Regions from separate parts of the Pseudarthrobacter sp. MEB009 genome, predicted to be linked through region 1. Evidence: riboswitches for the same ligand, from Rfam matches in the RefSeq annotation. Region 1 holds a riboswitch; each other region holds the start of a gene.
What was found. A riboswitch is a leader RNA that binds a small molecule or an ion and turns the genes downstream of it on or off. The one in region 1 is predicted to bind cyclic di-AMP.
Positions count from the first base shown of each region.

Region 2: linked by a shared signal. The riboswitch ahead of QRN07_RS00990 (C40 family peptidase) and the one ahead of QRN07_RS15120 (M23 family metallopeptidase) in region 1 are both predicted to bind cyclic di-AMP.
Region 3: linked by a shared signal. The riboswitch ahead of QRN07_RS18920 (aggregation-promoting factor C-terminal-like domain-containing protein) and the one ahead of QRN07_RS15120 (M23 family metallopeptidase) in region 1 are both predicted to bind cyclic di-AMP.

Region 1 is NZ_JARVTC010000014.1:171,505-180,891, reverse strand. It holds gene QRN07_RS15160 (hypothetical protein) at 1-112, shown strand, start outside; gene QRN07_RS15155 (DNA repair helicase XPB) at 116-1,762, opposite strand; gene QRN07_RS15150 (helicase-associated domain-containing protein) at 1,772-4,264, opposite strand; gene QRN07_RS15145 (hypothetical protein) at 4,275-4,508, opposite strand; gene QRN07_RS15140 (cold-shock protein) at 4,714-5,097, shown strand; gene QRN07_RS15135 (DUF3027 domain-containing protein) at 5,104-5,796, shown strand; gene serC (phosphoserine transaminase) at 5,973-7,103, opposite strand; gene QRN07_RS15125 (iron-dependent transcriptional repressor DtxR) at 7,381-8,076, shown strand; cyclic di-AMP (ydaO/yuaA leader) riboswitch at 8,223-8,431, shown strand; gene QRN07_RS15120 (M23 family metallopeptidase) at 8,442-9,263, shown strand.
Region 2 is NZ_JARVTC010000002.1:169,306-178,692, forward strand. It holds gene QRN07_RS00960 (ABC transporter substrate-binding protein) at 1-895, opposite strand, end outside; gene QRN07_RS00965 (NAD-dependent epimerase/dehydratase family protein) at 996-1,829, shown strand; gene QRN07_RS00970 (IclR family transcriptional regulator) at 1,870-2,679, shown strand; gene QRN07_RS00975 (hypothetical protein) at 2,772-2,996, shown strand; gene QRN07_RS00980 (APC family permease) at 3,096-4,535, shown strand; gene QRN07_RS00985 (protein adenylyltransferase SelO) at 4,532-6,007, shown strand; gene QRN07_RS00990 (C40 family peptidase) at 6,138-6,986, opposite strand; cyclic di-AMP (ydaO/yuaA leader) riboswitch at 6,990-7,155, opposite strand; gene QRN07_RS00995 (hypothetical protein) at 7,342-8,307, opposite strand; gene QRN07_RS01000 (coiled-coil domain-containing protein) at 8,403-9,387, shown strand, end outside.
Region 3 is NZ_JARVTC010000021.1:3,504-12,890, reverse strand. It holds gene QRN07_RS18950 (EamA family transporter) at 1-111, opposite strand, end outside; gene QRN07_RS18945 (LysR family transcriptional regulator) at 184-1,092, shown strand; gene QRN07_RS18940 (SixA phosphatase family protein) at 1,070-1,597, opposite strand; gene QRN07_RS18935 (winged helix-turn-helix domain-containing protein) at 1,664-2,527, opposite strand; gene QRN07_RS18930 (response regulator transcription factor) at 3,229-3,969, shown strand; gene QRN07_RS18925 (sensor histidine kinase) at 3,975-5,486, shown strand; cyclic di-AMP (ydaO/yuaA leader) riboswitch at 5,605-5,756, shown strand; gene QRN07_RS18920 (aggregation-promoting factor C-terminal-like domain-containing protein) at 5,762-6,496, shown strand; gene QRN07_RS18915 (YdeI/OmpD-associated family protein) at 6,590-7,039, shown strand; gene QRN07_RS18910 (glyoxalase superfamily protein) at 7,126-7,503, opposite strand; gene upp (uracil phosphoribosyltransferase) at 7,606-8,241, opposite strand; gene QRN07_RS18900 (phosphatase PAP2 family protein) at 8,312-9,064, opposite strand; gene QRN07_RS18895 (nucleoside deaminase) at 9,126-9,387, shown strand, end outside.

The DNA.
Region 1 (9,387 bases):
CCATGGGCGCCCGCACGGCGGCCGGAGCGGCGGCGAACTGGCCTACGAACGTCCGCAGTTCGATCCGCGGACCGGCACCATGGAGCGGGACAGCAACGAAAGTGTCACCTAGGGATCAGCCCGGCCGGTCCGCATCCTTGGCATCGAGGATGCGGTAGGCGTACCCCTGCTCGGCCAGGAACCGCTGCCGTTTGGCGGCGAACTCCTGGTCCAGGGTGTCCCTGGCCACCAGGGAGTAGAAGCGGGCGGCCCGGCCATCCTTCTTGGGCCGCAGCAACCGGCCCAGCCGCTGCGCTTCCTCCTGGCGCGAGCCGAAGGAGCCGGACACCTGGATGGCCACGGAGGCCTCCGGAAGGTCGATGGAGAAGTTGGCCACCTTGGACACCACCAGGGTCCTGACCTCCCCGGCCCGGAACGCGTCGAACAGCTTCTGGCGTTCCTTCACGGTCGTGTCGCCCTTGATCACCGGGGCGGCCAGGCGCTCGCCGATCTCGTCCAGCTGGTCGATGTACTGTCCGATTACCAGGAGCTGTTCGTCGCGGTGCTTTTCCACCAGGCGCTCCACCACCAGGGTCTTGGACTCTGACGTGGAGCACAGCCGGTACTTGTCCGCGTCCTCGGCCATGGCGTAGGCCACCCGTTCGTCGTGGGGCAGGTCCACGCGGACCTCCACGCAGTCCGCCGGCGCGATGTAGCCCTGCGACTCGATGTCCTTCCACGGCGCGTCGTAGCGTTTGGGGCCAATCAGGCTGAAAACCTCACCCTCGCGGCCGTCCTCACGGACCAGCGTGGCGGTCAGGCCCAGCCGGCGCCTGGCCTGCAGGTCCGCCGTCATCCGGAAGATCGGGGCGGGCAGCAGGTGGACCTCGTCGTAGATGATCAGGCCCCAGTCGTGGCCGTCCACCAGCTCAAGGTGCGGGTACAGGCCGCCGCGCTTGAGCGTGAGGACCTGGTAGGTGGCGATGGTGACCGGCCGGACCTCCTTGACGGCACCGGAATATTCGCCGATCTCATCCTCAGTCAGGGTGGTGCGTTTGAGCAGTTCGTCCTTCCACTGCCGGGCAGCCACCGTGTTGGTCACGAGGATCAAGGTGGTGGTGCAGCCGGTGGCCATCGCCGCTGCGCCCACAATGGTTTTCCCGGCGCCGCAAGGCAGCACCACCACTCCACTGCCGCCGGACCAGAAGTTTTCGCTGGCCTGCTGCTGGTAGGGCCGCAGCTGCCAACCCTCTTCCTTGAGCGCAATCAGGTGCGGGGTGCCGTCCACGTAGCCGGCCAGGTCTTCCGCAGGCCAGCCGATCTTCAGCAGCAGCTGCTTCAGCTGGCCCCGCTGGGAGGCGTGCACCACAACGGTTTCGCCGTCGATCCGGGGGCCCAGCAGGGGCTGGATCTTTTTGGCCCTGATCACTTCCTCCAGGACCGGATAGTCGTCGGTGCGCATCACCAGGCCGTGCTGGGGGTCCTTTTCCAGCCGCAACCGGCCGTACCGGGACATGGTTTCGGCCACATCCACCAGCAACGAATGCGGTACCGGGAACCGGGAGTACTTCAGCAGCGTATCCAGGACCCGTTCGGCGTCCAGGCCCGCGGCCCGCGCATTCCACAGGCCCAGCGGGGTGAGCCGGTAGCTGTGGACGTGTTCCGGGGCGCGTTCCAGTTCCGCGAAGGGCGCGATCGCGTGCCGGGCTTCGGTGGCGAGCTCGTGGTCCACCTCCAGGAGGATGGTTTTATCACTCTGGACGATCAGGGGTCCGTCGTTCACGGGGGTCCTTTACTGGCGCAGTTCCCCTGCGGCCTCGATATCGATGATGCGGTGGACGGACAGGACCCGTTCTGTTTCCCTGGCAGGGTCAAACACCCGGACCCGGCCGCCGCTTACGGATAGCGGAACAACAATTTCCAGGTTGGCATTCCCCAGGCTGTCCACCACGTTCATGCTGATTTTCTGCTTGAGCCGGATGGCCCGCTGCAGCGCCTCAAGCCCCAGCTGGGTGGCCACCTCGCCGGAGTGCCCGTTGCCGGATGCGCCGGCACCGGATGTTCCGTTGCCGACGGCGGCCCCCACCTGCCGCAGCACGGCCAGTTGCGCCTCCACGTCCTCAGCCGGGGGCGCGGTCCGCGGCGGGGAATAGACCGGGCGGCCGTTCTCCTGCGGCGCGGTGGTCCGCCGGAGCCGCAACGCTGGCCCGTCCCCGTTATCCACCGCGGGGGAGAGGCCCAGGCTGCGGAGGGCCTGCGCGGCTTCCCGGGGAGCCACGGAGGCCACCAGCACCGTGGGGGCGATCCGGACCAGGCCCAGGGCGACCGCGCGGGGGCCGGAGAGGAGCTCCTGCAGGGCGGCCTCGTCGTCGCTTTGGATGAAGCTGGCGGCAGGCCCCACTTGGAGCCTGCCATGCCGGGATGCCGTGTCCGCCACGAGGTACTCCAACGGCTGGGGCACGGCAGTGGCCGAGTGCTCGCGGAGGAAGGCGAGCAGCCCGGCGGCATCAAAACCGTTGTCCAGGGCCCGGCGGATGGACCCGGCCGAAAAGCGGTAGATCCCTGCAGGTCCTTGGCCCTCGGCGTCGGCCATCAGCAGGAGCTGCTCCGTCAGGGCCGGTGCCAGGTAGCCGGGGGCAACGGCGGTCAGGTCGGCCTGGAGCAGCACGTGGTTCAGTGCCGCGGGCAGGTGCTCGCCCAGGATGTCCAGCGCATCGTCCTGCTGGTCCGCCGCCACGGCACTGCCCAGCTGGGTCAACGCGCCGGATCCCACCAGGCCCAGGAGCTCGGCTTCGGCGAGGACGCCGCGGATCAGGGAGCTGAAGCGCCGGGCCATCCTGGGCTGCGACCATTCGGCGCGCTGGAGGACCGCGACTGCGTCCAGCACGGGCGCCGTTCCGTCCGGCGCCCCTGCCTCGTCGGTGAGCTCCTTCAGGATTTCCAGGATCCGTTTGCGCACCACCGGGGCGTCGGGGCGCTGCGCCTCGGCGGAGAGCGCCACGATGGCACCGCCGCCCGGGGCGCGGTGGCCCGTTGCGGGCCCGGCGCCGGGCTGGCCCACCAGGGAGGGCACCCGCTCGCTGGCCAGCCAGGCGTTGACCAGCCACAACCATTGCTCCTGCCGGGGCACAAGGAGCCATTCGAGGTCCGCCGGGCGCACCCAGGAACTGGTGTCCACGTCCAACCGGATCAGGCCCGCCAGGGCGCACAGTTCCAGCAGCACCCCCGCCCGGGTCTGGTCCAGGCGCAGCACCTCGCTCAGCCTGCGGGTTTCGCGGACGCCCACGCCGCCGCTGCGCAGGGTTGCCAACGGCTGTTCGCCAACGGCGTGCAGCAGCTCGCCCACCAGGCGCAGGGTCTCCGAGATGGCGCTGAGGGCAGCGTTCCGGCGCAACGCGGCGGTGGTCCGGCCAAGCTCGGGGCGGGGCGGGGTAAGGCTGAAGTCGTCGATAACCACACCGCCGCGCAGCGACGTGCCCACGCTGTGCGGCAGTTCCACATGCGCCGCGTCCAGGGGCACCAGCAGGCCGCGGGCCAGCAGCCAGTCCACGGGCCCGACGTCGGCACCCTCGGTGGTGATCGACGCCTTGCGTTGCGCCTGGGGGACGGCGCCCATGGCCCAGTTCCGGAACCTGGCGAGCAACGCCGTGGTCCTTGCCGGTGCCCCTGCGAGGATATGGTGCAGTCCCTCCGGCGATGACGTCCAATGCTGCAGGGCCAGAGCTGCTTCCATGGGGGTGGTGGCATCGTGGATGTCCGCACCGCTGCGGTGCAGTTCGGAAACCAGCTGAACGGCGCGCTGCGCGAACGCGGGCTGGAGCCGGACCAGTTCCGTGTAGCTGCGGCCGAGCCCGGCCGGGTAAATCCCCACCACGTCCTTCAAGGAGCCCACAGGCAGGTAAAACCGGTGTTTCGCCGCCCCGGCGGCGGTTCCGGACGGTGGGGCTGCCCGGTGGACCAGCGCCATTTCCTGCAGGGTGGCCAGGATGGCGTCGACGGTGGCGGCGGTGGACCCGGTGATGAGTTTGCGGAGCCCCGCGGCGGACGCGCTGTGGCCGGTGTCCGTGTTGGTGCACAGGTGGAGGGTTTCCAGGACCTGCATCTGCGGCCGGTTAAGCCGTTCCAGCGCCCGCTGGACGCTGACCCGCGCACTGGCCCGGGCCGCCAGCGCGGCGAAATCCGGGACGCCCGGGGAGATAAGGTCCGGCCGCGCCGCAAACAGCGCCCGCAGCGAGTCATCGGTGCGGGCGGCCAAGTCCTTGCTGAGCGCGCGAATGAGGGACATCAGTCCAACGTTACCGCCGGTCAGGCTTTGTTGCCCGGCGACGCCCGGCAACACTGTCCAGAACCAGGAAGAGCATCAGGATGAATGCCAGCGGCAGCCCGTAAAGGGCGGAGTAGGTCACCCAGGGCGGAGCCACGGCGCCGGCGAAGGCCAGCGCCATAACGGCTGCAACGGCGGCCAGGGACAGCAGGGCAATGGCTGCGGCCGCAATCATCAGGGGCCTGCGGTAGCGCGGGGGTGTCATGGAAGTAACGCTACAGGCCCGCGGCGGCGGGGGTGAACGGCTCCCGTGGGGCCCGGTAAAGCGGGAATGTGGCACCGGGCAGGATAACCTTGAAGGATACAGACCAAGACGGTCCGCAGCTGCCATACCCTGAACCCGCACCACAGTGCGGACGCGGTGGTGGCCGGCCGGGTCCCCAGACATTAAGACGAAGAAGGTTGATTACGTGCCTACCGGCAAGGTCAAGTGGTATGACAAGGACAAAGGGTTCGGCTTCCTCGCCGGCGAGGACGGCCAGGAAGTATTCCTGCCCAAATCGTCGCTGCCCGAGGGTGTGACGGAACTCAAGGCCGGCACCCGTGTGGAGTTCGGCGTCGCTGACGGCCGGAAGGGTGCCCAGGCGCTGGGCCTGCGGGTACTGGACAAAACGCCGTCCCTGGCCAAGGCCAAGCGGCCCAGCGCCAAGGACCTGGCGCCCCTGGTCCAGGACCTCGTGAGTGTGCTGGATAACCTGTCCGGCACCCTGTCGGCCGGAAAGTACCCGGAAGGCAACAAGGGCAAGGCCATCGCCGCTGCCCTCCGCAAGGTCGCCGACGAGCTGGACGTTTAGGCAACCATGAACCCCCAAGCTGAACAGCCGGAAGCGGTGCTGCAGGACCAGGCCGCTGACGCCCCGGCCGCTGACCAGGCCACCCCTGCTGCGGCAGCCCCCGCACCGGCCGCGCCCAAGCGGGGCGCCGGTGTGCCCGTGTGGCGGGTTGGAAAGCCGGACGCATTCCTGGCCGCAGCCGTGGATTCGGCCCGCGCCGCCGTCGAGGGCATCACCGAACCGGGCGCCGTTGGCCGGCACCTGGCCGCCAAGAGCGAAGGCGACCGCCTGGTGACGCACCTGTTCGAGTCCAGGCTCGCCGGGTACCAGGGCTGGCAGTGGTACGCCGTGCTGACCCGCAACTCCCGCTCCAAGACGGTCACCGTCAACGAGCTCGGCATGCTGCCGTCCGGGGAATCCATCCTCGCCCCTGAATGGGTGCCGTGGGCCGAACGCGTCCGGCCTGAGGATGAGCAGGAACAGGCTGCCCAGGAGCAGGAACGCCGGCACCGGGACGCGCCGGCCCACAGCTCTGCTGATGCGGATGCCGCAGAAACGGACGACGACGTTGCGGACCAGGTGCCGGAAGGCCAGGAACACGACGCAGTTGTGTCAGCTGATGCAGCTAACGACAATGACGACGATGACGCGGACGACGCCGAAACGGACGAGGATGAAGACTCGCCGGACAGTGCCGGTTTCGGCGGCCGGGGAGACTAAGGCCCCGCGGGCCCGGTTTTTCCCGCCGAAGCCCCAGCACTCCGCACGGCATTTTCTGACCAAAGTACTCCGCACCAAGCACTCCGCACCACGGCACTCCGCACCACAACAAAAAGGCGCCGCCCGGCTGTTTAGCCGGGCGGCGCCGTCGTGCGTTCAGGACATGTCGCTGCGCGCTATTTGCGCAGTTCGCCCACCACGTAGTCGATGCTGGCCAGCAGGGCGGTCACGTCGTCCGGATCGATGGCAACAAACGTGGCAATGCGCAACTGGTTGCGGCCCAGCTTGCGGTAGGGTTCGGTGTCCACCACGCCGTTGGCTCGCAGGACCTTTGCCACCTGGGCGGCGTCCACGGAATCATCGAAATCAATGGTGGCGATGACGTTGGACCGTTCGTCCGGGTTGGCTACGAACGGTGTTGCGTACTCCGAAGCCTCGGCCCAGCTGTAGATCCGGCCTGCCGAATCGGCGGTGCGCCCGGCGGCAAAGTCCAGGCCGCCGTTGCTGTTCAGCCACTGCACCTGGGCGTCCAGGGTCACCAGGGTGGAGAGCGCCGGGGTGTTGTAGGTCTGGTTCAGCCGGGAGTTGTCGATGGCCGTCTGCAGGTCCAGGAAATCCGGGATCCAGCGGTTGCCGGCCTTGATCCGCGCGGCACGCTCCAGTGCGGCCGGCGAGAACAGGCCCAGCCACAGCCCGCCGTCCGAGGCAAAGTTCTTCTGCGGGGCGAAGTAGTAGACATCGCTTTCGGCAACGTCCACGTCCAGCCCGCCGGCAGCCGAGGTGGCATCCACCAGGACCAGCGAGCCTTCATCGGCCCCCGCGACGCGGCGCACCGGGGCGGAGACGCCAGTGGAGGTTTCGTTCTGGGGCCAGGCGTAGACGTCCACACCGGCCTCTGCCTGTGCCGTGGGACGGGTGCCCGGCTCGGCCTTGATGATGGAGGAAGCCGCCAGGAACGGGGCCTTGTTGGTGGCGGCTGCGAACTTGGAACCGAACTCACCGAAGGACAGGTGCTGCGCCTTCTCCTCAACCAGGCCAAAGCTGGCAACATCCCAGAACGCGGTGGAGCCACCGACGCCGAGGACTACTTCGTAGCCTTCGGGGGCGCGGAAGAACTGGCTCAGGCCGGAGCGGACGGAGCCCACCAGGTTTTTGACCGGAGCCTGGCGGTGGGAGGTCCCCAGGATGGCCTTGGACGCGGCGGAAAGAGCATCGATCTGCTCCTGCCGGACCTTGGAGGGTCCGGCGCCGAACCGTCCGTCCCGGGGCAGCAGGTTGGCGGGGATCGTGATGCTGGCTTCGCTCACAGGTGCTCCAATTTCGGCGTGGAAGTTGTTGCGCCGGGACGGCTGGGTGCCGGCCGCCAGTGGTCAGCGGCCCTCGGCCCGGACCCTCCAATTGTGCCTGAAGTGGTGTTTCGGCGGGAACCGCACCCGTCATAGTCCAGTCATTGAGACAGTCCGGCGGAAGAGCCGAATCTATTCGGACAAACTCAAAATAGGCTAAGCTTTTCCACGGACTACGCCGCCGTCTGGGCGGTACGGTGGGACAACGCAAGGTACTGCGCTCGAGGAGCTGAGCTGGATGACGGATCTTATCGACACTACGGAGATGTACCTTCGCACCATTTTGGAGCTTGAGGAAGAAAACATCGTTGCCCTCCGGGCCCGCATCGCGGAACGGCTGAGGCACTCGGGGCCCACGGTTTCGCAGACCATCGGCCGGATGGAGCGTGACGGCCTGGTGGTGGTGTCCGGGGACCGGCACCTGGAACTGACCGAGACCGGCCGTAAGCGCGCCACCGAAGTCATGCGCAAACACCGGCTCGCCGAGCGCCTCCTGGCGGACGTTATCGGCCTGGACTGGGCGTACGTCCACGACGAGGCCTGCCGCTGGGAACACGTGATGAGCGAACGCGTGGAGAAGCGCATCTACGAGATGCTGAACCACCCCACGGAGTCGCCCTACGGCAACCCCATCCCGGGCCTCGCGGCGTTGGGTGGCCAGCCCGGCAACGGCTTCCGGGACGGAGCCGTCAGCCTGCTGGAAGCCATGAAGTCCTACGGCCCCGCCTCCTCGGTGACGGTGAGCCGGCTGGCGGAGCCCATCCAGGTTGAACCGGAGCTTCTGGTCCAGCTCGACGAAGGCGGCATCCGGCCCGGCGCAGCCGTTTCGCTGGAGCGCGTTGGCGACTACATCTCCGTCCGCGTGGCCGGCATCGAAGGTGCCCTGGAACTGCCCCCTGAAGTGGCAGCGCACGTCTTCGTCGCGGTCAACTGACGCTGCCCGACGCCGCACTTACCCAATCCCGAGCGGGTTACGCAAAGATAACGGAATTGTTACTTTGCGGGGGTAACGGATATAGTTGAACCTAAGCGTTGATACATAAGCGTTACTTGATCCGGAGCCGAGCTCTGCCAGCGGATCAGGCGCACAAGTCATTTCTGGCAGAGGCGGGGGAACCACAACCGGCAGCGGGGGCTGCCTTGGGGTGAAGTCCGTCAGCAGCAAGCCTCTCCAGTGAAGGATCCTACGGGATACCCCTGTGCCAAAGCTTGCCCGCGCGGACCGGGTCGAACGAACTCTCTGACCCGAATCCGACAGCTAACTCCGCAGGCTTTTCCAGAGAGGAACCGTTCTTGACCATGCAGACCTCCAGGGGACGCCGCCGTGCGGCCGTCCCCGCTTCGGCGCCACGGGCAGCTGAAGCCACCAGCACGGAGCGCCCGCGCGATTTCCACCGCGACGCGCGCCGCCGCAGGGGTCCCTTCCGGCAGATCACCGACTTCGCGTCGGCCAGCGGCATGGGCCAGAAAGCCGGCATCGCCCTGGCTGCCACGGGCCTGGTCCTTACCGTGACCGTCCCGGCCACCAGCCCCGTGCTTGCAACCGACGCACCCGGAGCCACCCCCGTGGCTGCCGCCGCAGTAACCCCGCAGCCCCGGATCTCCGCAGAAGCCGGCGCCCAGCTGGACTTCAGCCGTTCCGCTGTGGTGACCCAGGCCGATCCGGACGGCAAGCTCAAGCAGCTGCTCAGCGCCCAGTCCGCCAGCGCCGTCTCCCGGGCGGCCTCGGCAGGCAGCCTTGCTGCGCCGCTGGCCACGCTCACCACTGCCTCTCCCTTCGGCTACCGCGTCAGCCCCATCACCGGCGGCAACGGCGACTTCCACCGTGGCCAGGACTACGTGGCCCAGTGCGGCACATCCGTGCTTGCTGCTGCAACCGGAACCGTGACATTCGTCGGCTGGCACCAGTACGGCGGTGGAAACCGCGTGGTGATCGACCACGGCAATGGCCTGGAGACCACCTATAACCACCTCTCCTCCTTCACTGTGAAGGAAGGCCAGACGGTGTCCCGCGGCGATGTGGTGGCCCTGAGCGGCACCACGGGCGCTTCCACCGGCTGCCACCTCCACTTCGAGGTCCAGGTCAACGGCGAAGTCGTCGATCCTACCGGCTGGCTCTAGTCAAATGATGGTTCACTACCGGATCGCCGAGATCCGCCGTGACCTGAATGTGACATTGAAACGAAACTGCTGTACCGTCTAACTTGCGTCAAGTTTTCCGAACTTGACGCTCTTGAGTGGATTG
Region 2 (9,387 bases), on a different contig from region 1:
CCTTGCCCAAAGCGGTGTCGAACGCGGCCAGGTTGTAGGGGCCGGTAAGGATGATGCCGGTCTTGCCCGTCTGGAAGAAGGGGGTTGCGGTGCTGGTGGCGGCAGTGAGCGCACCCGGCTGGGTGTTGCCGGCGCTGCAGAACTGCTGCTTGATCCAGGTGACGCCCTTCTGGGTTTCTGCGCTGGAGGCCGTGGCGGAGAACTTTCCGTCGCCTTCGTCCTTGAGGTAGGAGCCGCCGTCCTGCCAGATGTAGGAGGAGGCCCACCAGCCCAGGTAACCGCGCTCGGTGGAACCGGGAACCGTCATGCCGTAGGTGTCCGCCTGGCCGTTGCCGTCCGGATCCTGGGTGGCAAAGGCTTCAGCAAGTGCTGCCAGGTCTTCCTGCGTCTTGGGGACGGGCAGGCCCAGCTTTTCACGCCAGTCCTTGCGGATGACGGTGATCATGGTCTGGCGGGAGAACGGGACGCCGTAGGTTGCGCCGTCCAGGCCCTTGGCCTCGTCCCACAGGGAATCGGCGATCTTGTCATTGCCGTCAACGGAGGACTTGTCCAGCGTTTTGAGGTAGCCCTGCGCCGTGTAGTTGCCCAGTGCGGCGGAGTCGTTGATCACGATGTCCGGAAGCTTCTTGGACGCGGCCCGCGTCTGCAGTTGCTGGTCCAGGTCCGGGACGCCCTGGAAGTTGACCTGCACGCCGGTCTTGGCGGTGAAGTCCTTGAAAAGTGCTGCATAGGTGGTGGCGGCATCGGTACCGGCGCGGGCCCAGACTTCAATGGGCTGGCCGTCATCGGTGGCGGCCGGAGCGGACGAGCCAGCTCCACAGCCCGTGAGGACTGCGGCTGAAGCAATGGTCAGTGCCACTGCGGCCCGGGAGCGGGAGATCTTCTTCGAATCCACGCTGGTTCTCCTTTTTACATATGTAAATTGCTGTTATCCTGTGAAACGTACTTCATGAGAGTATGATCACAATCACAGACTGTCAACCGTCGGAGGAATCTTGTCTGCAGCACCCAACCCCCACACCATCGCCCTGACGGGCGGGGCCGGAATGATGGCAACCCTGCTCCGGCCCTACCTTGCAGCCGCAGGCCATACCGTCCGGTTACTGGACCTGGCCGAAGCTGACGGGCCGGGCCCACGGGAGAGCGTGCATGTGGGTTCCGTTTCGGATCCGGACTTTATGCTCGCCGCCCTCGATGGCGTCTCTGCAGTCATCCACCTGGGCGGGCTGCACAGGGAGAAGGCGTGGGCGGAACTGGTGGCGACCAACATCACCGGCACCCAGGTGACCCTGGAAGCGGCGAGGCGCAACGGCGTCGAACGTGTCCTGCTGGCCAGCTCCACCCATGCCGTGGGTTTCCATCCCACGGGGGCCGCGGCCAAGGACGAGGTCCTTGTACCCCGCCCCGACACGTACTACGGCGTCAGCAAGGCGGCGGTGGAGGCGCTTGGCAGCCTGTACGCGGATAAGTACGGCATGAAGGTAGTCAGCGCCCGCATCGGCACGGGCGGGGAAAGGCCCGGCAATGTCCGCACTTTGGGCTCGTGGCTCTCGCCCGCTGACTCGTTCCGCCTGGTGGAGGCCACGCTGAATGACCAGGGCGCGCCCGGCCATCACGTGGTATGGGCGGTATCAGCAAACAGCCGCGGCTGGGCCAGCCTCGATGCCGGCCGGCGGATCGGATTTGAGCCCCAGGATGATGCCGAGGCTTTCGCAGCAGATGTGGATACGGCTTCGGAGGACACGTGGGCAGGGCTGCTTGGCGGCTTCTGGGCCAGCGAAGGCCATAGGGTGGGCATGGACAACTACCCGCACCTGGCCGCCAAATGACGTGCCGTCGGCCAGGACTGTGGCGGAAGGGGAAGTAGTGATGACACCGCTGGAGACACAGCCCGGCACCACCCAGGGGACGGCCGGCGACGTCAAGCTGGTCAAGTCTGCCGAGCGCACCATCGCCATCCTGGAGCTGGTGGCCGCCGCGCCCAAGCCGCTCACCACGGCGGAGATTTTCAAGCTGACCGGCTACCCAAGGTCCAGCCTGCATTGGCTCCTGCTGACCCTGGTGGAACTGAACTGGATTGAGCAGACCGCCGAAGGTGCCTACCGGATCGGCACGCACGCGCTGCTGTGCGGGACCGCGTACCTGGACCGTGACCCGGTGATGGAGCACGTTTCGGCAGTGCTGGAAAAGGTCCGCAACGCCACCACCTTCACCACCCACTACGCCCGCCTGGACCGGTCCGACGTGATCTACCTCGCCACCCGCCAGGCAGTGGACCGGCGCCGGCTCTCCTCCCGCGTTGGCCGCAAGCTGCCTGCCCAGGTCACCGCACTGGGGAAGGCCATCCTGGCCGAATACACAGACCCGGAAGTACGCCAGCGGATCGGCGACGGCCCCTACGCCCGGCTCACGCCCAACACAGTTCCCGACTTTCCGGCGCTGAAGCTGGAACTGGAAGCGTTCCGCAAACAGGGCCATTCCCGCGAGTGGGAACAAAACACGGTGGGCCTCTGCTGCGTCAGCGTGGTGGTTCCTTACCGGATTCCGGGTACTGATGCCATCAGCTGCTCGATTCCCACGGAGCTGGCGACGGAAGCCGTGCTGGCCGAAACGGTGGCAACCCTCCACTCGGCCGCGGGCGAGCTGGCCCGAACGCTGCGGGCGGCCGGCATCCGCTAGGCGGCAGGCCGCCGTCGGCAAGGTTTCCCCTTCCCGTGATACTCAGTAGGCTTACGAAATATCAATAAGCCAACCAAGGGAAAGGCAACACCATGACCGAACAAAACCTTCCGGATGAAGAACTCGAAGTGGTCCAGGACGATGACGTGATCCTGCCGGAAACACCCGGCGCGACGGCCTCCCTGGAACTTGATCCGGTCAAGGGTGAGCCGGACAGCTACCCCGGCGCTGCGGAGGACAACCCCGACCGATGGCAGGAAGACCCGCTCCTTCAGGATGAGGCGGCGCCGGTGGCCCCGCCAACAGAAGAGATCTAGCTTCCCAGGGCCAGTGCATTGCCAAAGCTGCGTTCGGGGGTTCAGAGTGATCTGACCGGCACCCGCCGCCGAACCACGCAGCGCAGCATGGAGGTCACAATGAGCGCGACATCCGAGGAAGTCTCCCACGCCACCCGGGACAGCGAGCCCGAACTGAAAAGGGTCCTGGGGCCCAAGCTCCTGCTGCTGTTCATCGTGGGGGACATCCTGGGTGCCGGTGTGTATGCGGTGACCGGCACCATGGCCGGCACGGTGGGCGGCATGGTGTGGCTGCCGTTCCTGCTGGCCTTTGTGGTGGCCACGCTCACCGCCTTCTCCTACCTGGAACTGGTGACAAAATACCCGCAGGCAGCAGGAGCGGCGCTGTATGCGCACAAGGCCTTCGGCATACACTTCGTCACCTTCCTCGTGGCTTTCGCCGTGGTCTGTTCCGGCATCACCAGCGCCGCCACCTCCGCCAATGTCCTGGCCCAGAACTTCTTCGGCGGACTGGAGGTCAACGGCTGGCTGGCCAAGCCCGGGCAGGGCGTGGTCACCGTGGTGGCCCTCGTTTTTATGCTGGTCCTGGCCGCCATCAACCTCCGCGGTGTGGGCGAGAGCGTGAAGTTCAACGTGGTGCTCACCCTGGTGGAGATGCTCGCACTGTGCATCGTCATCGGCGTCGGCTTCTACGTGATGGCCCAGGGAACAGGCAACCCCGAACAGGTCTTCGTCTTTACGGACTACCAGGACAAGGGGCTGTTCCTGGCGGTCACGGCCGCGACCTCCATCGCGTTCTTCGCCATGGTGGGCTTCGAGGACTCGGTGAACATGGTGGAGGAAACCAAGGACCCTGAGAAGATCTTTCCCCGGACCATGCTCACCGGCCTGGGCATCGCCGTCATCCTCTACATGCTGGTGGCCATCTCCGTGGTCAGCGTGCTTTCACCCACGGAACTGGAAGGGATCCGCGAGGCCGAGGGCGCTGCCCTGCTTGAAGTGGTCCACAAAGGGTCGCCGGACTTCCCGATCGACCGGATCTTCCCGTTCCTTGCCGTGTTCGCCGTGGCCAACACGGCCCTGATCAACATGCTGATGGCCAGCCGGCTGATCTACGGCATGGCCCGCCAGAGGGTCCTGCCGCGCCAGCTCGGCAAGGTCCTGCTGGTCCGCCGGACGCCGTGGGCAGGCATCGCGTTTTCCACCGCCCTGGCCCTGGGCCTCATCATCTACGTCACCAGCGATCCCAAGAGCAACATCGTGGCGAACCTGTCCGGAACCACCGCCTTCCTGCTGCTGTGCGTGTTCACGGTGGTCAACGTGGCCTGCCTGATCCTGCGGCGCAAGCCGGAAGCGGCCGGGGCGCACACCTTCCGCTCGCCCGGCCTGCTGCCCCTGGTGGCCGCCCTTCTGTGCGGTTTCCTGGCCGGTCCATGGGTGGGCCGCAACCCGATCCAATATCAGATCGCCGGGGGCCTGATGGCCATCGGCGTTGTGCTGTGGCTCATTACCTGGCTGATCAACCGGCGCTCGAACGGCGGCGATAAGCTGAAGGCATGAGCGCTGCCGCAGAAACGACCTTAACGCTGGACAACCGCTTCGCCCGCGAGCTTCCCGAACTCGCTGTCCCGTGGCAGGCCGAAGAGGCGCCGGACCCTGCACTGCTGGTCCTCAACGATGGCCTGGCGCGGCGGCTGGGACTCGATCCCGAATTCCTTTCAAGCAACGACGGCATCCGCCTGCTGACCGGAAACGATGTCCCGGCCGGCGCCACACCAGTAGCGCAGGCATACGCAGGGCATCAGTTTGGCGGCTACTCGCCGAGGCTGGGCGACGGCCGGGCACTGCTGTTGGGCGAGGTGACCGGCCCCGACGGGCACCAGCTGGACCTGCACCTTAAAGGCTCGGGCCGCACGCCCTTCGCCCGGGCAGGGGACGGCCTGGCCGTGGTGGGCCCCATGCTCCGCGAGTACCTGGTCAGCGAGGCCATGCACGCGCTGGGCATCCCCAGCACCCGCGCCCTGGCCGTTGTGGCCACCGGGCGGCAGGTCCGCCGCGAAGGGCTGCTGCCCGGAGCCCTCCTGGCCCGCGTCGCGGCCAGCCACCTGCGAGTCGGCAGCTTCCAATACGCCCGGGCCGCAGACGACGTGGACCTGCTGCGGCGGCTGGCCGACCACGCCATCGCCCGGCATTACCCGGCAGCTGCTGCCGCCGACCAGCCCTACCTGGAGCTCTTCAGGAATGTCCTGGCGGCGCAGGCGGACCTGGTGGCACGGTGGATGCTGGTGGGATTTGTGCATGGCGTGATGAATACCGACAATATGACCATCTCCGGGGAAACCATCGACTACGGGCCCTGCGCGTTTATGGACGCGTTTGATCCCGGCGCGCTGTACAGCTCCATCGATACCGGCGGCCGGTACGCCTACTCCAACCAGCCGATAGTGGCGGAATGGAACCTTGCCCGGCTTGCCGAAGCGCTGCTGCCGCTCCTCCACGAGGACCAGGAAAAGGCGGTGGAGCTGGCAGTGGAAGCACTGGGACTCTTCCGGCCCGCTTACGGTGCGGCCTGGCAGGCAGGGATGCTGGCCAAGCTGGGACTGCCGGCACCGGCGGATGGCTCACCTGCAGACCCTGAAACCGCCGGGCTGGTTGACGGCGCACTGGCCTTGCTCAAGGACGGCCCCGTGGACCACACGCAGTTTTTCCGCAACCTGGTCAAGGCCGCCCGGGGTGACGCCGGACCGGTCCGCGGCATGATGATGGACCTGGCCGCGTACGACGCCTGGGCGGCGCGGTGGCTGGCCCGGCAGCCGGACCCCGCCCTGATGGACCGGACCAACCCCATCTACATTCCGCGCAACCACCTGGTGGAGGAAGCCCTGGCCGCCGCCACTGCCGGTGACTTGGCACCATTCCACCTGTTGCTGGACGCCGTTGGCAGCCCGTTCACGGAACGGCCGGGCCTGGAGCGGTTCGCGGAAGGGCCGCCGGCCGACTTCGGCGCCTACCGGACCTACTGCGGCACCTGAGGTCAGGCCGGGCCCGCTGGTTCGGGGCCCCGCCGGTTCCGCGCCGCATTCCTTAAACGCCAAGGGCGGCAGCGGGACTGATCCCGGCTGCCGCCCTTGCGGTGGTGCAGGCGCTTGCTGCGCCGCGAAGCTACGCTACGCGGACGAAGGAAGCTCCGGCGAGCCAGCTGATGGAGTGGACCTCGGTCTTGTAACCGTCCACGCCGCCGCTGACAACCTGGCCGTCGCCGGCGTAAACGCCAACGTGGCCGGCGGTGATGACCAGGTCACCGGGGGCCGGTGAGCCCACAACGCTGCCGTACTGGAAGAACTGGCCCGGGGCGAGGTCGCCCACGGACTTGCCTACCGAACGCAGGGCCTTTTCCACCATGGCGGTGCAGTCCTGGCCAACGCCCAGTTGGCTGTAAGCCGAGGCGAGGATTGCGGCGCCGGTACCGGTGCCGGTGGAGGCTGCCGGAGCGGACGCGTAGCTGAGGTTCATGCCGGTGTTGGCCGGGGCGGCAACGGCTGCAGCCTGGACCGGGGCGGGAGCCGGGGCCGGGGCGGACACGGGGGCTGCCACGTAGCCGGCGCCTGGGATCTGGATCTGGTCGCCCGGGTAGATGACGGCCGAGATGGACAGCCCGTTGGCGGAGAGGACGTCGTTCAGGCTGACGCCGTTGGCCGAGGAGATGGCGCCCAGCGTGTCACCCGAAACAACGGTGTGGACATTGCCGGCAGCGGCAGGGGCAGGCGCTGCAGCGGGCGCTGCCGGTGCCGAGTACGCCTGGACGTTGCTGGTTCCGGTGGTATCCGGTGCGGTCACGCCGGCGTGGGCCGGGGCGCCGATGCCGAACGCGATGCCGGATGCGGCGGCCACGGCCAGGGCCGGGCGGCCCAGGGACTTGGCCTGCGACTTGGCGGAAACTGCCAGGCCTTCAAGAACGATGGAATGGGTCGGCACCGCGCGGTGACGGGCAGCCAGGGTGTTTTTTGACATGATAGATCGCCTCTCCCATGCCTGCGGGGTGAGCTGTCGGGTTCGGGTTGGAGCTACCCGGCCGGGAGCACCCCATCAAGGACAGAGGTGCTATCGACTTAACCCCAAGGCTTCAAAGAAGCCGTGGAAACTTGGTTCCCCCGTCCCTGCCATCCGGAAACGATTGATCCCAGGCCAGCGGCAGGGCTCGGCATGCTGGTGGGAGTGCCCCGTTGGAGAGGGACACATCAAGACCATAACCCAGGTGCCGACCAATTGTCACATTTGGATAACATGCGAGGTGGGCCTCTCGGATCCCTGTTTTGTCCATCGCTGGTGTGTTGCCGGGCCCCTGAACTCGAAGGACGCCATCCGGTCAGCCGGCCGCACAGGCCTTCGTCACAAAGTCATAAAGTTGGCCGCGCAGGGTGGCTCCGGCAACGAGTTTCAGTTGTCCTGAGCGCATCCCCACTGCCACCCGGACGGGCAGCAGTGTGCCCACTTTGTCTTCCGCCACAGCGTGCGCGTCACAGCGCGCGGGCCGGAGCCGCAGGTTCATAACGAACGGCGCATCTCCCGCCCTGACAACGGTGTCAACGGGCCAGGGATCCGCCGACGCTTCCGCCAGCAGCGTGGTGCCTTCGAACCGTTCGAGGGTCAGCCGGCCGCTCCCGCGGGCCCCGCCAGCAGGATCAACCAGCAGGTGGACGACGGCGGTGCGCAGGTCCGGCGCGACGGCCAGGTCCGGCGCCAGGGCCAGATCCGCTACCGCTGCCGCAGCCGCCGAAAGGCAAAGTTCAGCGTTGTTCCGGGCCAGGATTCCGAGGGGATCAGTTGCCTCCAACGCGATGCTGGTGGGGGTGGGAGCGGGGGCGGGCGGTACTGTGGCCGGGGCGGTGGCGTCTGCCGCCGGCAGCGTCAACGTCGCTGTGGCCACCGCGGCAGGCCCGCTGGAAGTGGGCCGCCCCGGCTCCGGACAGGCAGCCGTGGGCAACATTGCGGTTCGGATTTTGGCCTGGTGCGGTGGCACGACCACTACACCGCCCGCGGAGTCCCAACGGATGTCCTGCTGGAACAGGGAAGTGCTGAGCCGGGCGTCGCTGACCGTGACCGGACTGTCTGTGCTGTTGGTAATCAGCAACTCAATGCCATGCCGCCCGTACTGGTCCCGGGACTGGTTTACTTCCACGGTGAGTGCCGGTTCTGCGGCGGCTGGAGTGGACCACGCCGGCGTCGGATTGGCTGGGGGAGAGCACGCAGTCAGGGCGGCCAGGGCCAGGCCGGCAACGGCCGCCGTTGCGCAGCGCGGCGTGCCACGTGAAGGACGGCGGGGAGTGCCCATGGCCCCAGTCTAGGTCCACGTTTTGCAGCTCCCAATGTAACGATGTGGACACTTCAGCGTGTTCCGGCGGACGGACGCCGGTAGGCTTCGGGACTATGTCCCCGTTCGTTTCCAAAGTGCGGTCGCCCCTGGCCGGCGGCCTGTTGGCACTTATCCTGGCCGGCTCGGCCGTTCTGCCGCCCGCCATGGCCGGCGAGCCGGCGCCGCCCTCGGGCTATCCCTCGTGGGAGGACGTGCAGCAGGCCAAGGAAACCGAGGCCGGCAAGGCAACGGAAATCGCCAAAATCAACGAGCTGCTGACGGGACTGGCAGCACAGGCCGAAACACTCGGCGGCCAGGCCGTAACCGCCGCCGCAGACTATGGCGTGGCCGATGCCGCGCTCCAGGCAGTGGATGCCAGGCTGCTGTCGTTGGCCGCAAAAACCGCAGCAGCCACTGCCGACGTGGACCGGCACCGGAAGGAGCTGGGGGCCCTCGCCGTGCAGTCCTACAAAACAGGCGGCACCAACACAGGGTTCTTCGTGGCCCTGGACGCGTTGGAGCACAACAACGTGCAGGGCCTGAACGTGGTCCAGATGGTAGGGGACAAAACGGCCGCGCTGGTGGAAAGGGCTGCTTCCGCCGCCAAGGTGTCTGAATCCCTCCGCGAACAGGAGCAGGCAGCCCGGACCGAACGCGAACGCCTCACCGCTGAGGCTGCCACGAAACTGAAGGCCGCCCGCGATGCGCAGGCCGGCATGGCCCGGCAGATCGACGACGGGCAACGGCGTGGTACCGAACTTACGGCCCAGCTGGCGTCGCTGAAAGGCACCACCGCGGCTGTCGAGGGGGAGTACCGGCAGGGCGTGGAAGCCGAAGCCGCCTACCAGGCCGCGCAGGATGCCAAGCGCAAGGCTGCCGAAGAACTGGCCCGCCGGCAGGCCGACGACGCCGCCAGGGCAGCTGTGGCCGCTGCCGCTGCAAAACCCGCCCCGGCCAACCCCGCCCCTGCAAACCCGGCACCCGCGAACCCCGCCCCCGCGATCCCGGCACCGGCGAACCCCGCCCCAGCCCCGCAGGTGCCGGTGGAACCCGTCCGGC
Region 3 (9,387 bases), on a different contig from region 1:
CAGGGGCGGAACCTCCTGGCCAGCGGGGTGCAGGCCGATGTCGATGGCCACGAAGTTCAAGCCCCACAGGACGGCGACTGCTATGGCCAACAGGGTGTCACGGAGATTCATGGTCTCACTGTCGCAGACCGACGAATGAAGCACCAGCGTTGAATTGTTTATAAAACAATGTACGTTTGCTTCATGATCGATATTGGCTCACTGCGTGCCCTTGCAGCCGTTGAACAGCACGGATCGGTGATCGCCGCTTCGGAGTCGATCGGCTTCAGCCCCTCGGCCGTTTCCCAGCAGGTCAAGAAGCTGGAGAAGGAGGCGGGCTTCGCGGTCCTGGAACGGCGGGGCCGCGGTGTGCTGCTGACCGAGCGGGGTCAAGCGCTGGCCGCCTACGGCCGGCGGATCCTTGCCGAACTGGAGGAACTTCAGTCCACCCTGCTGGCCGATCCCGCAAAACCCGAGGGCAAGCTCCGGGTGGTGGCCTTCTCCACCGCCTGCCGGGGGCTGGTGGGCCCCCTCCTGGGCCGCCTGGCTGCGGCCGGCACCATGCTGGACGTTAGCGTCCTGGCCGAGGATCCGCGGGAGGCGGTGGCCCGCGTGGCCAATGGAGAGGCCGATTTGGGCCTGGTCCACAACTGGAACTCAGTTCCCCTGGTGATTCCGGAGCACCTCACCCTCGAGTGGCTGTGCGAGGACGTGGCCGATGTTTTGGTCCATCGGGACCACCCGCTGGCCGGCCGGACCGAGGTTGAACCGGCCCACCTGGTGGGGGAACGGTGGATCAGTACGCCCAACGGGGCAATCTGCAACGAAGCCCTGCTGCGGATCTTCACCGGGCTGGGCCGGGTGCCCAACATCCAGGTCTACGATCCTGATTTTGCCACGCACATCGCGCTGGTCCAGCAGGGCGCCGTGGTGGCCCTGGTGCCGCGGCTGGGCCGGGGGGTGCTGCCGCCGGAGGTGGTGGCCGTGCCGGTCACCAACCCGGCGCAGGCACGGCAGGTGGGGATCGTCTACCGCCGCACCATGACAGCCAGCCCGGGCATCAGGCACGTGGCAGCGATACTGCGGGAGATCAGCGGGCCCGCGGAACTGTAAAGCTGGTGATCCGGGCGTCCTGGCCGTCCAGTTCAGCCCACGTCTTCTCCGTCTCCAGCACCGTGAGGGCATTTGTGGGGTACCGGGTGGCGGCGTCCATGTAGGCGTCATGTTCCGAATCACGCGACGCCAGGTGCATGGCCAGGTCCTGGACACCGGGCAGGTGCGAGATCAGCATCAGGGTGGTCACGGTATCCGGCACCTGGTTGACCACCGAGAGCATCCGCAGCGCGGATGCGGCGTACAAGCCACCTTCCAGCTTGGGCGTGGGCGCCTTATCGCCCAGTTCCGAGCACACCCAGGTGCAGGTCTGCCGCGTCCGCAGCGCGCTCGAGCAGAGGATGAAATCCGGCAGCACGTTATGGTCCACAAGCCAGCGGCCGGCGGCGGGCGCATCGCGGTGCCCCCGTTCCTCCAGCGGACGGTCATGGTCGGCCACCCCGCCCGGCCAGTCAGCCTTGGCATGGCGCATCAGGACCAGGCGTTTTACGTGGTGCTCACTCATGGCCCAAGCCTATCGTCCGCCCCGCACCCAACCGCGGCGGCCATCTGCCTCCGGGCGGTGGTAAGGCTAGATCGAGTATTCCGGAGCGGCCCAGACAACAACTTCGGGGTGCTCGTAGAAGCGGTAACCCTGGCCACGGACCGTGCGCACCGTGTTGGCCAGGCGTCCCAGCTTGGAGCGGAGGCGGCGGATGTGCACGTCGATGGTGCGCTCATTGGGCACTTCCTCGGCGTTGCGCCACAGCCCCTCAAGAAGCTCGTCACGGCCAACCGTGCGGGTGCCGTTTTCCACCAGGTAGTTCAGGAGTTCGAACTCCTTGAAGGTCAGGTTCAGCGACTCGCCGTCCAGGTGCACCTCGCGGCGGGCCAGGTCGATCAGGACGCCGGAGGGCCGGGGTTCCTGGGGAAGCTGGGGACGCGGGGTTTCGGTGCGCTGGCGGGCGTTGACGGTGGGGTCGCCAAAGGTGGAACGGACGACGTCGAGCGCGGAACCGGGGGTGCCTGCCGGAGCCACGGCAACGGCGGCGTAGCTTTCGGCGCCGGTGACCAGGGACTGGGCGTAGGCCCGGATTTCCTGGGCGAGCTTGGCGATGGAGGTACCTGCGGCTGCGGCGGTTTCCTCATCGATGCCCATGTAGAGAACAAAGCCCCGGGCCACGTTCTCGTTCGCCACAGGGCGGACGGCGTTGGGCCCGGCAATCACGGGGGTGGGGGCCGTAAGGGGCGCGGGCTCGGCAGGAACGGCGCGGAGCTGCCCGTAGGAGTTGGGGTTATATCCCTGGGGGGCGTAGCCCTGCGCAGGGAAGGTGTTTCCGCTGCCTGCGGGAGCCAGCGCGGGGCGGGGTCCGAAGCCCGGGCGAAGACCCGAGGGCTGGCCGGCCTTGGCGGCGTTACGGACGGAGATGTGGACGTATCCGGATGCAACGGTCATGTTGTGCTTACCTCAATGTGAATGGCCGCCTGGGCGGCTCGAATGCTGGGTTTCCCCGCACTGCGAATTGGGGAGGGACGCCCGACGCTGGGCTGGGGGCGAATGCCTAAGAACTTCGGAGGGTGGGAAGTCAGGCGTACATTCGACAACAGCGCATGTCGGCAGCAGCGGGTGTGCTGGGCCAATATTCTGCGGCTGCAGGTGCTGTTGAGTTCTTGTTCACATTGGAAGTGTGACGCGTAACAATGCCAACTTGCAAGTAACAATGGACGGCATCGTCCGCATGGTGAGACAAAATGCGCTTTTGTGTTGCAGATCACGATTCTGTCCGGCGTAAAGAATAACGTTCGTTATCCGTTCAGCACCTGGAAAATCCATGTTGTTGAGAACAATATTCGGCAATTCCTTCTTTTAGGATTAAGAACTTCAGCCAAGCCGAATTCACGAAAATTCCTCCCTTCCCGCACCCTGCTGTCCAGCCGATGTCCGGCTTCTCCGGAAAAAGTTCCCGGTGCGCTCCCGCAAGATCCCTGCAGCCTGGCCCCTGGACGTTCTTCGAAAGCGCTGGAGCCGGTCGGGACTCCCGCCAGCTGCGGCGGACGTTCCAACCTGAGCGGCACCCAGGTCGCTAGGCTGGGATTCACAGCCTGGACACAGGAACCCCAAAGCCGGGCTTAACCGAACGATCGGAGAGTTGTCCCATGGCCACTTCGCACTCCATGACCAACAACCTCCCCCAGCTGTCCCACCCGGACGGGTCCCCCATCCGGGCCCTGGTGGTTGACGACGAGCCCAGCCTCTCCGAACTGATGAGCATGGGCCTGCGCATGGCGGGCTGGTCCGTTGCCGTGGCCGCGGACGGGCCGGAGGCCGTGAAGCTGGCCAAGGACTTCCGCCCGGACGTCCTGGTGCTGGATGTGATGCTCCCCGGCTTTGACGGCGTCGAGTTGCTGGGCCGGATCCGGGCGTTCGCCCCGGAGGTACCCGCGCTGTTCCTGACGGCCAAGGACGCCATCCATGACCGGATCGTGGGCCTGGCGGCGGGCGGGGACGATTACGTCACCAAACCATTCAGCATGGAGGAGGTCCTGCTGCGGCTGCACAGGCTGGTGCAGCGTTCCGGGGTGGCCGCCATGGATACCTCCGAACTGGTGGTGGGCGACCTGGTCCTGAATATCGATACCCGGGAAGTGACCCGCGCCGGTGACGACGTGCAGCTGACCGCCACCCAGTTCGAGCTGCTCCGCTACCTGATGGAGAACCCCAAGCGGGTCATCAGCAAGGCCCAGATCCTGGACCGGGTGTGGGACTACGACTTCGGTGGCCAGGCCAACATCGTGGAGCTCTACATTTCCTACCTGCGCAAAAAAATTGATGCCGTGCACCCGCCCATGATCCATACCGTGCGCGGTGCCGGCTACGTCATCAAGCCTGCAGAGTAGGTTCTGTGGCCACCACACCAGCCCCGGAGGCACCCCGCCGGAGCGTGCTCCGACCCGCCACCTGGCATCTGCGGACGCGCTTGGTGGCGTTGGCCATGGCCCTGCTGATCGCCATCTGCGGCGCGGTGGGGGTGGTCAGCTACGCCTCAATGGATGCCTTCCTCACCCGCCAGCTTGATGCCCAGCTGAGCCAGGCGGCGGAGCGGGCCAACGATCCCGGCCGCCCGCCGCAGGGCGGCTTCAACGGCCGGGACCCACTGGACGCACGGGGCCAGAGTGTGGGCACCGTCAACGCCAGCATCCGCAACGGCCAGGTGAACACGGGCGGTTTCCTCGCCTCAGACACCACCCGCACCCCCCTCGCGGCTGACGACAAGCCTGTCCTCCTGGGCCTGGCGACGGACGGCAAGCCAGTGGACCGGGAACTGTCCAACGGCAGCTACCGGCTGGTGGCCGTCGAAACCTCTTTCGGCGACGTCCTGGTGACCGGGCTCCCCCTGGCAGTCAAGGACAGCACGCTCACATCGCTGGTGTGGACATTCGTTTTTGTATCCCTGGGCGGTCTCCTGCTGGTCGGGCTGATCGGCACCGTCCTGATCCGGCGCACCATGAAACCGCTGGAACAACTCTCGGAAGTGGCCACGAGGGTCTCCCAACTGCCGCTGGACGCCGGCGAGGTGGCACTCGCGGTGCGCGTCCCGCCGTCGAACTCCAATCCGGGCACCGAGGTGGGCAGCGTGGGGCACGCGCTGAACCTGATGCTGGACAACGTGGCCAGCGCGCTGCAGGCGAGGCAGAAAAGTGAAACCAAGGTGCGCCAGTTCGTGGCTGACGCCTCGCATGAACTCCGCACCCCGCTGACGGCCATCCGTGGTTACACGGAGCTGATGCGCATGACGGAGCAGTTCACGCCCGACGGTGCCCGTTCGCTGGCACGCGTGCAGAGCCAGTCCGAGCGTATGACGGCGCTGGTGGAAGACCTGCTGCTGCTGGCGCGGCTGGATGAGGGCCAGCCGCTGAAGCTCAGCGAGGTGGACCTGACGCAACTCGTGGTGGAAAGCGTCAGCGACGAGAAGGTGATGGCACCCGGACACAATTGGCGCTTCGAACTGCCGGACGAGCCTGTGGTGGTCACGGGCGATCCAGCCCAGCTCCGTCAGGTCCTGATGAACCTGCTCTCGAACGCCCGGAAACACACGCCGGCCGGAACCACCGTCCTGGCTGGGGTGGGTACGGCCGACAACACGGCGTTCGTCACGGTGACGGACGACGGCGGCGGGATCCCGGCAGGGTTCGTGGACCAGGTCTTTTCACGCTTTGCCCGCGCGGACGCGGCCAGGAAAGGCAGCGGCGACCAGGCCGGGGCCGCCGCCGCGGAGGGCACCAGCGGGCTGGGGCTTTCCATCGTCCAGTCGATCATCGAGGCGCACGGCGGGAAGGTCTGGGTGACGTCCGAGCCGGGCAGGACGCAATTCACCATCTCCCTCCCGCTCGCGGCGGCCGCCTCCACAACCTGACACGCCGCCGTCGTGATGTCCGTTACCTAAATGTGACTTAAGCTTCGGACTCCTGTACCGTCGAAAGGGTGCGGTTCCCGTTCGGGGCGCATGTCCGGATGACGCCTAGCTCTGCCGCTTCCGGATCCTTCTTGACCCATGGCAGAGGCGGGGGACCCACAGTCCCGGGCACTGCGTGCCCTTGGGGTTAAGCCATTTTCGTGAATTTTCCGGATGGCCGGATGCCCTCATCCGAACCCGACAGCTAACTCCGCAGGTGTGAGAGGCGATCCATCATGTCTGAATTCCCGGTAGAAACGCGCCCGAAAAATGGGGCCGACAGTCCATTCCACACCAAAAAGCGCGGCATTGCCGTCCTGGGCCGGCGCACGGCCATCCTCGCCGCGTCCTGCGCCCTGCTGGTGGGAGTCGGTGCCGCCGGCCAAGCCACCAGCTCCGTCACCTCCCCGGTGGCGGCTGAAACAAAAGCCGCCGAGGCAAGCTCCTCACTGAGCCTGGAGAAGAGCGAAATCCAGGCTGCGCCGAGCGAATCTGCGGCGCCGATCGCTGTTGCACCCCAGGCCGCCGAGCCCGCTCCGGCTGCTCCTGCCGCGGAACCGGCGCCCGCCGTGGAAGCCGCTCCTGCACCGGCCCCCGAGCCTGCACCGGCACCGGTTCCCGAGCCTGCCCCAGCGCCGGAGCCCGCTCCCGTCGTCGCGGTTAATGACCCTGCCGGTGCGCAGGCCTATGCGGCGAGCCAGCTGGCATCCTACGGCTGGTCGGCGGACCAGATGCAGAGCCTGCTGACGCTCTGGACCAAAGAATCCGACTGGACCACTACGGCCACCAACGCGAGCAGCGGCGCCTATGGCATTGTCCAGTCGCTGCCGGCCGAGAAGATGGCAAGCTCCGGCGCGGATTACCTCACCAACTACCGCACCCAGATCAACTGGGGCCTGAACTACATCAAGGAGCGCTACGGCTCCCCCGCAGCCGCCCTGAACTTCCACCTCGCCAACAACTGGTACTAGGAGCCGCGGGGTCCATCCCGGCGGTCCCGTCCCCGGGACCGCCGGGTCGCCTACAGGTGACGCGGCGCTTCCGCGGGCACCATACTAAGGGGCATGAAATTCACCACCGTTATTGCCGGCTCCGGCAACAAGACCGGCATCGAAGTCCCGGCCAGCATTGTGGACGCCTTGGCGGCCGGAAAACGGCCGCCGGTGGTGGTGACGCTGAACGGGGCGTCCTACCGCAGCAGCATTGCCGTTATGGGCGGGCATTACCTGATCGGCCTGAGCGCAGCTAATCGTGAGCTGACAGGGGCGGGCGCGGGGGACGCCGTTGAGGTGGACGTGGTGGTGGACACCGAACCACGCGTGGTGGAGGTGCCCGCTGACCTGGCGGCCGCGCTGGCTGCAGACAGCACCGCGTCCGACGCGTACGCCGCCTTGAACTACAGCGCCCAGCGGCGCCTGGTAGAGCCCCTGGCCCTGGCAAAAACCGAAGAGACCCGGGCCAGGCGCGTGGCCAAGGCAGTCTCGGACCTGAACCCTGGCCAGCAGCACGGTTAGCCGTTCAGCGCCCCAGCGCCCCAGCCGGCTTTGCACGTCACCCGGCTCCTGGCGTGCCCGTCCGAATTTTCACGGCAGGCCGTCAGCTACATGGGTGGAAGTTTAGCCATGCACTGGACGGCCCACTGGTTGCCGTCCGGATCCTTGAAATACACAAACTCACCCCAGCCGGGGTCCGAGATATCCGTGACATCCACACCGTTGGCTTTCAGGTGCCGGTGCGCCTCCTGGATGTCAGGAACCACCAACTGCAGGTTGGGGGCGGACCCTGCCGGCGCATCTGAGAGCCCCTCGCCGATTGCGATGGAGCAGCCTGATCCGGGCGGGGTCAGCTGGACGAAGCGCAGGTTCTCGTTGACCCGGTGATCGTGGTCAAGGGTGAAACCCACTTGGTTCGCATAAAAATCCCGGGCACGGTCCACGTCGGAGACGGGCACCAGTACAAGTTCAAGTTTCCAGTCCATCCGCTCAGGGTAGCCCGGGTGCCGGGGCCAGGAAAGGGCTCCTGGCCACGGGTTCGGCCACCGCTGACCGCGCCGGCAGTTTTTGCGCGGCCCGGTGGCTGGTTAGCCTGCGATGCCGTAGAGTCGGTCGCCGGCGTCACCGAGGCCGGGAACGATGTAGGACTTCTCGTTGAGCCGCTCGTCAATGGAGGCCAGCACGATTGTCACATTGGACTCGCCCAGCTCCTCCTCCAGCTTCGCCAAGCCTTCCGGTGCTGCGAGGAGGCAGATGCAGGTGACGTCCGAGGCGCCGCGCTTGAACAGGAACTTGATGGCCTCGCGGAGTGTGCCGCCGGTGGCCAGCATGGGGTCCAGGACGAAGATCTGCCGGTCGGTGAGGTCTTCGGGCAGGCGCTCGGCGTAGGTGATGATTTCCAGGCTCTCCTCGTCCCGGGCCATGCCCAGGAAACCCACCTCAGCGGTGGGGACGAGCTTGGTCATGCCTTCAAGCATTCCCAGCCCCGCGCGCAGGATGGGAACCACCAGTGGTGTGGGTTTGGTGAAGGCGGTGCCCACCGTGGTGCTGACGGGAGTCTCGATGGTGACGGGCTGGGTGCGGACTTCGCGCGTGGCCTCGTAAGCCAGCAACGTCACCAACTCTTCCGTCAGTTGCCGGAACACCGGCGACGGGGTGTTTTTGTCCCGCAGGACGGTGAGCTTATGGGCGACCAGCGGGTGGTCCACAACAAGAGTGCGCATGGGTCTAAAACTATCATCCGGCGAACAGGTGGATCGGGCGTGCAGGCCCGTAAAGGCACTGTGGGTTGCGCTACTTCTGCTCCTCGCGAAGGACCGGGTGCTCAAATGTCGGCGCGGGTCCGGCGTGGGCCTTCCTGCGGGTCAGATGGAACAGCCTGTGGGCCAGGATCACCATGCCCACCCACGCCAGGCCCAGGAACCAGCCTGCCATCACGTCCGTCATCCAGTGATGGCCCAGGAAGACCCTGCTCAGGCCCATGGCGACAATAAAGGCGCCGCCCACGGCGATAGCGGTAATGCGGACGGAGAGCCGTTCGAACTGCAGGCACATCAGGTAGATGAGCACACCGATCACCACAGTGGTGTTGAGGGTGTGGCCGCTGGGGAACGAGGGTGAATCCTCATACGGCGGAACGGCTTCGGCGTGGTCCGGCCGGGTCCTGCCCACCAGCCTTTTGCCTACGGTGGTTGCCAGCGTGGACACGGCTGCAGCGCCGGCAACGAGAAGGATGGGACGCCAGGTGCGGCTAAGGAACGTCAGCCACGCGGTGAGGATGCTGGCCAGGATCGGCATGCCGATGCCGCCGCCTACGTTGGTGAAGCCCGTGACGAAGGCGTCGGTTTCCGGGTTGCGGAGCGTTTGGGCGTAGTCAAGTGCCGGCAGGTCCAGGCTTGCAAGGCCCTCATCGTCCACCACGTCCGAATAGACTTCGGCGCCGAGGAGGGCAAGCGTGATGACCAGGGCACCGCCGATGATCAGGGTCAGCCAAAGGGCTGCGTATGGCTTGATCCACTTGTCCACACGGTCTCTGACGGTGCTCATTGTGCCTCCCGGCTAAAGTGCGTCACGGGTTCCGGATATCCGTCGAAACTATCATTGACCCATGGTCTCCGCTGGAATGAATCACAACGAATGGATGCGCCTTGCCCTGGCGGAAGCCCGCGGCGCCCTTGACACCGGGGATGTTCCCATCGGGGCCGTGGTGGTGGGCCCTGACGGCGCGGTGCTGGGCTACGGCCGCAACCGGCGCGAGGAACTGGGCGATCCCACGGCCCATGCCGAAGTGGTGGCCATCCGCGCTGCTGCTGCCCGGCTGCGGGAGCTTGCCGCCACTCGCGGCTACGAGGGCGCTGAGCAAGGCAAGA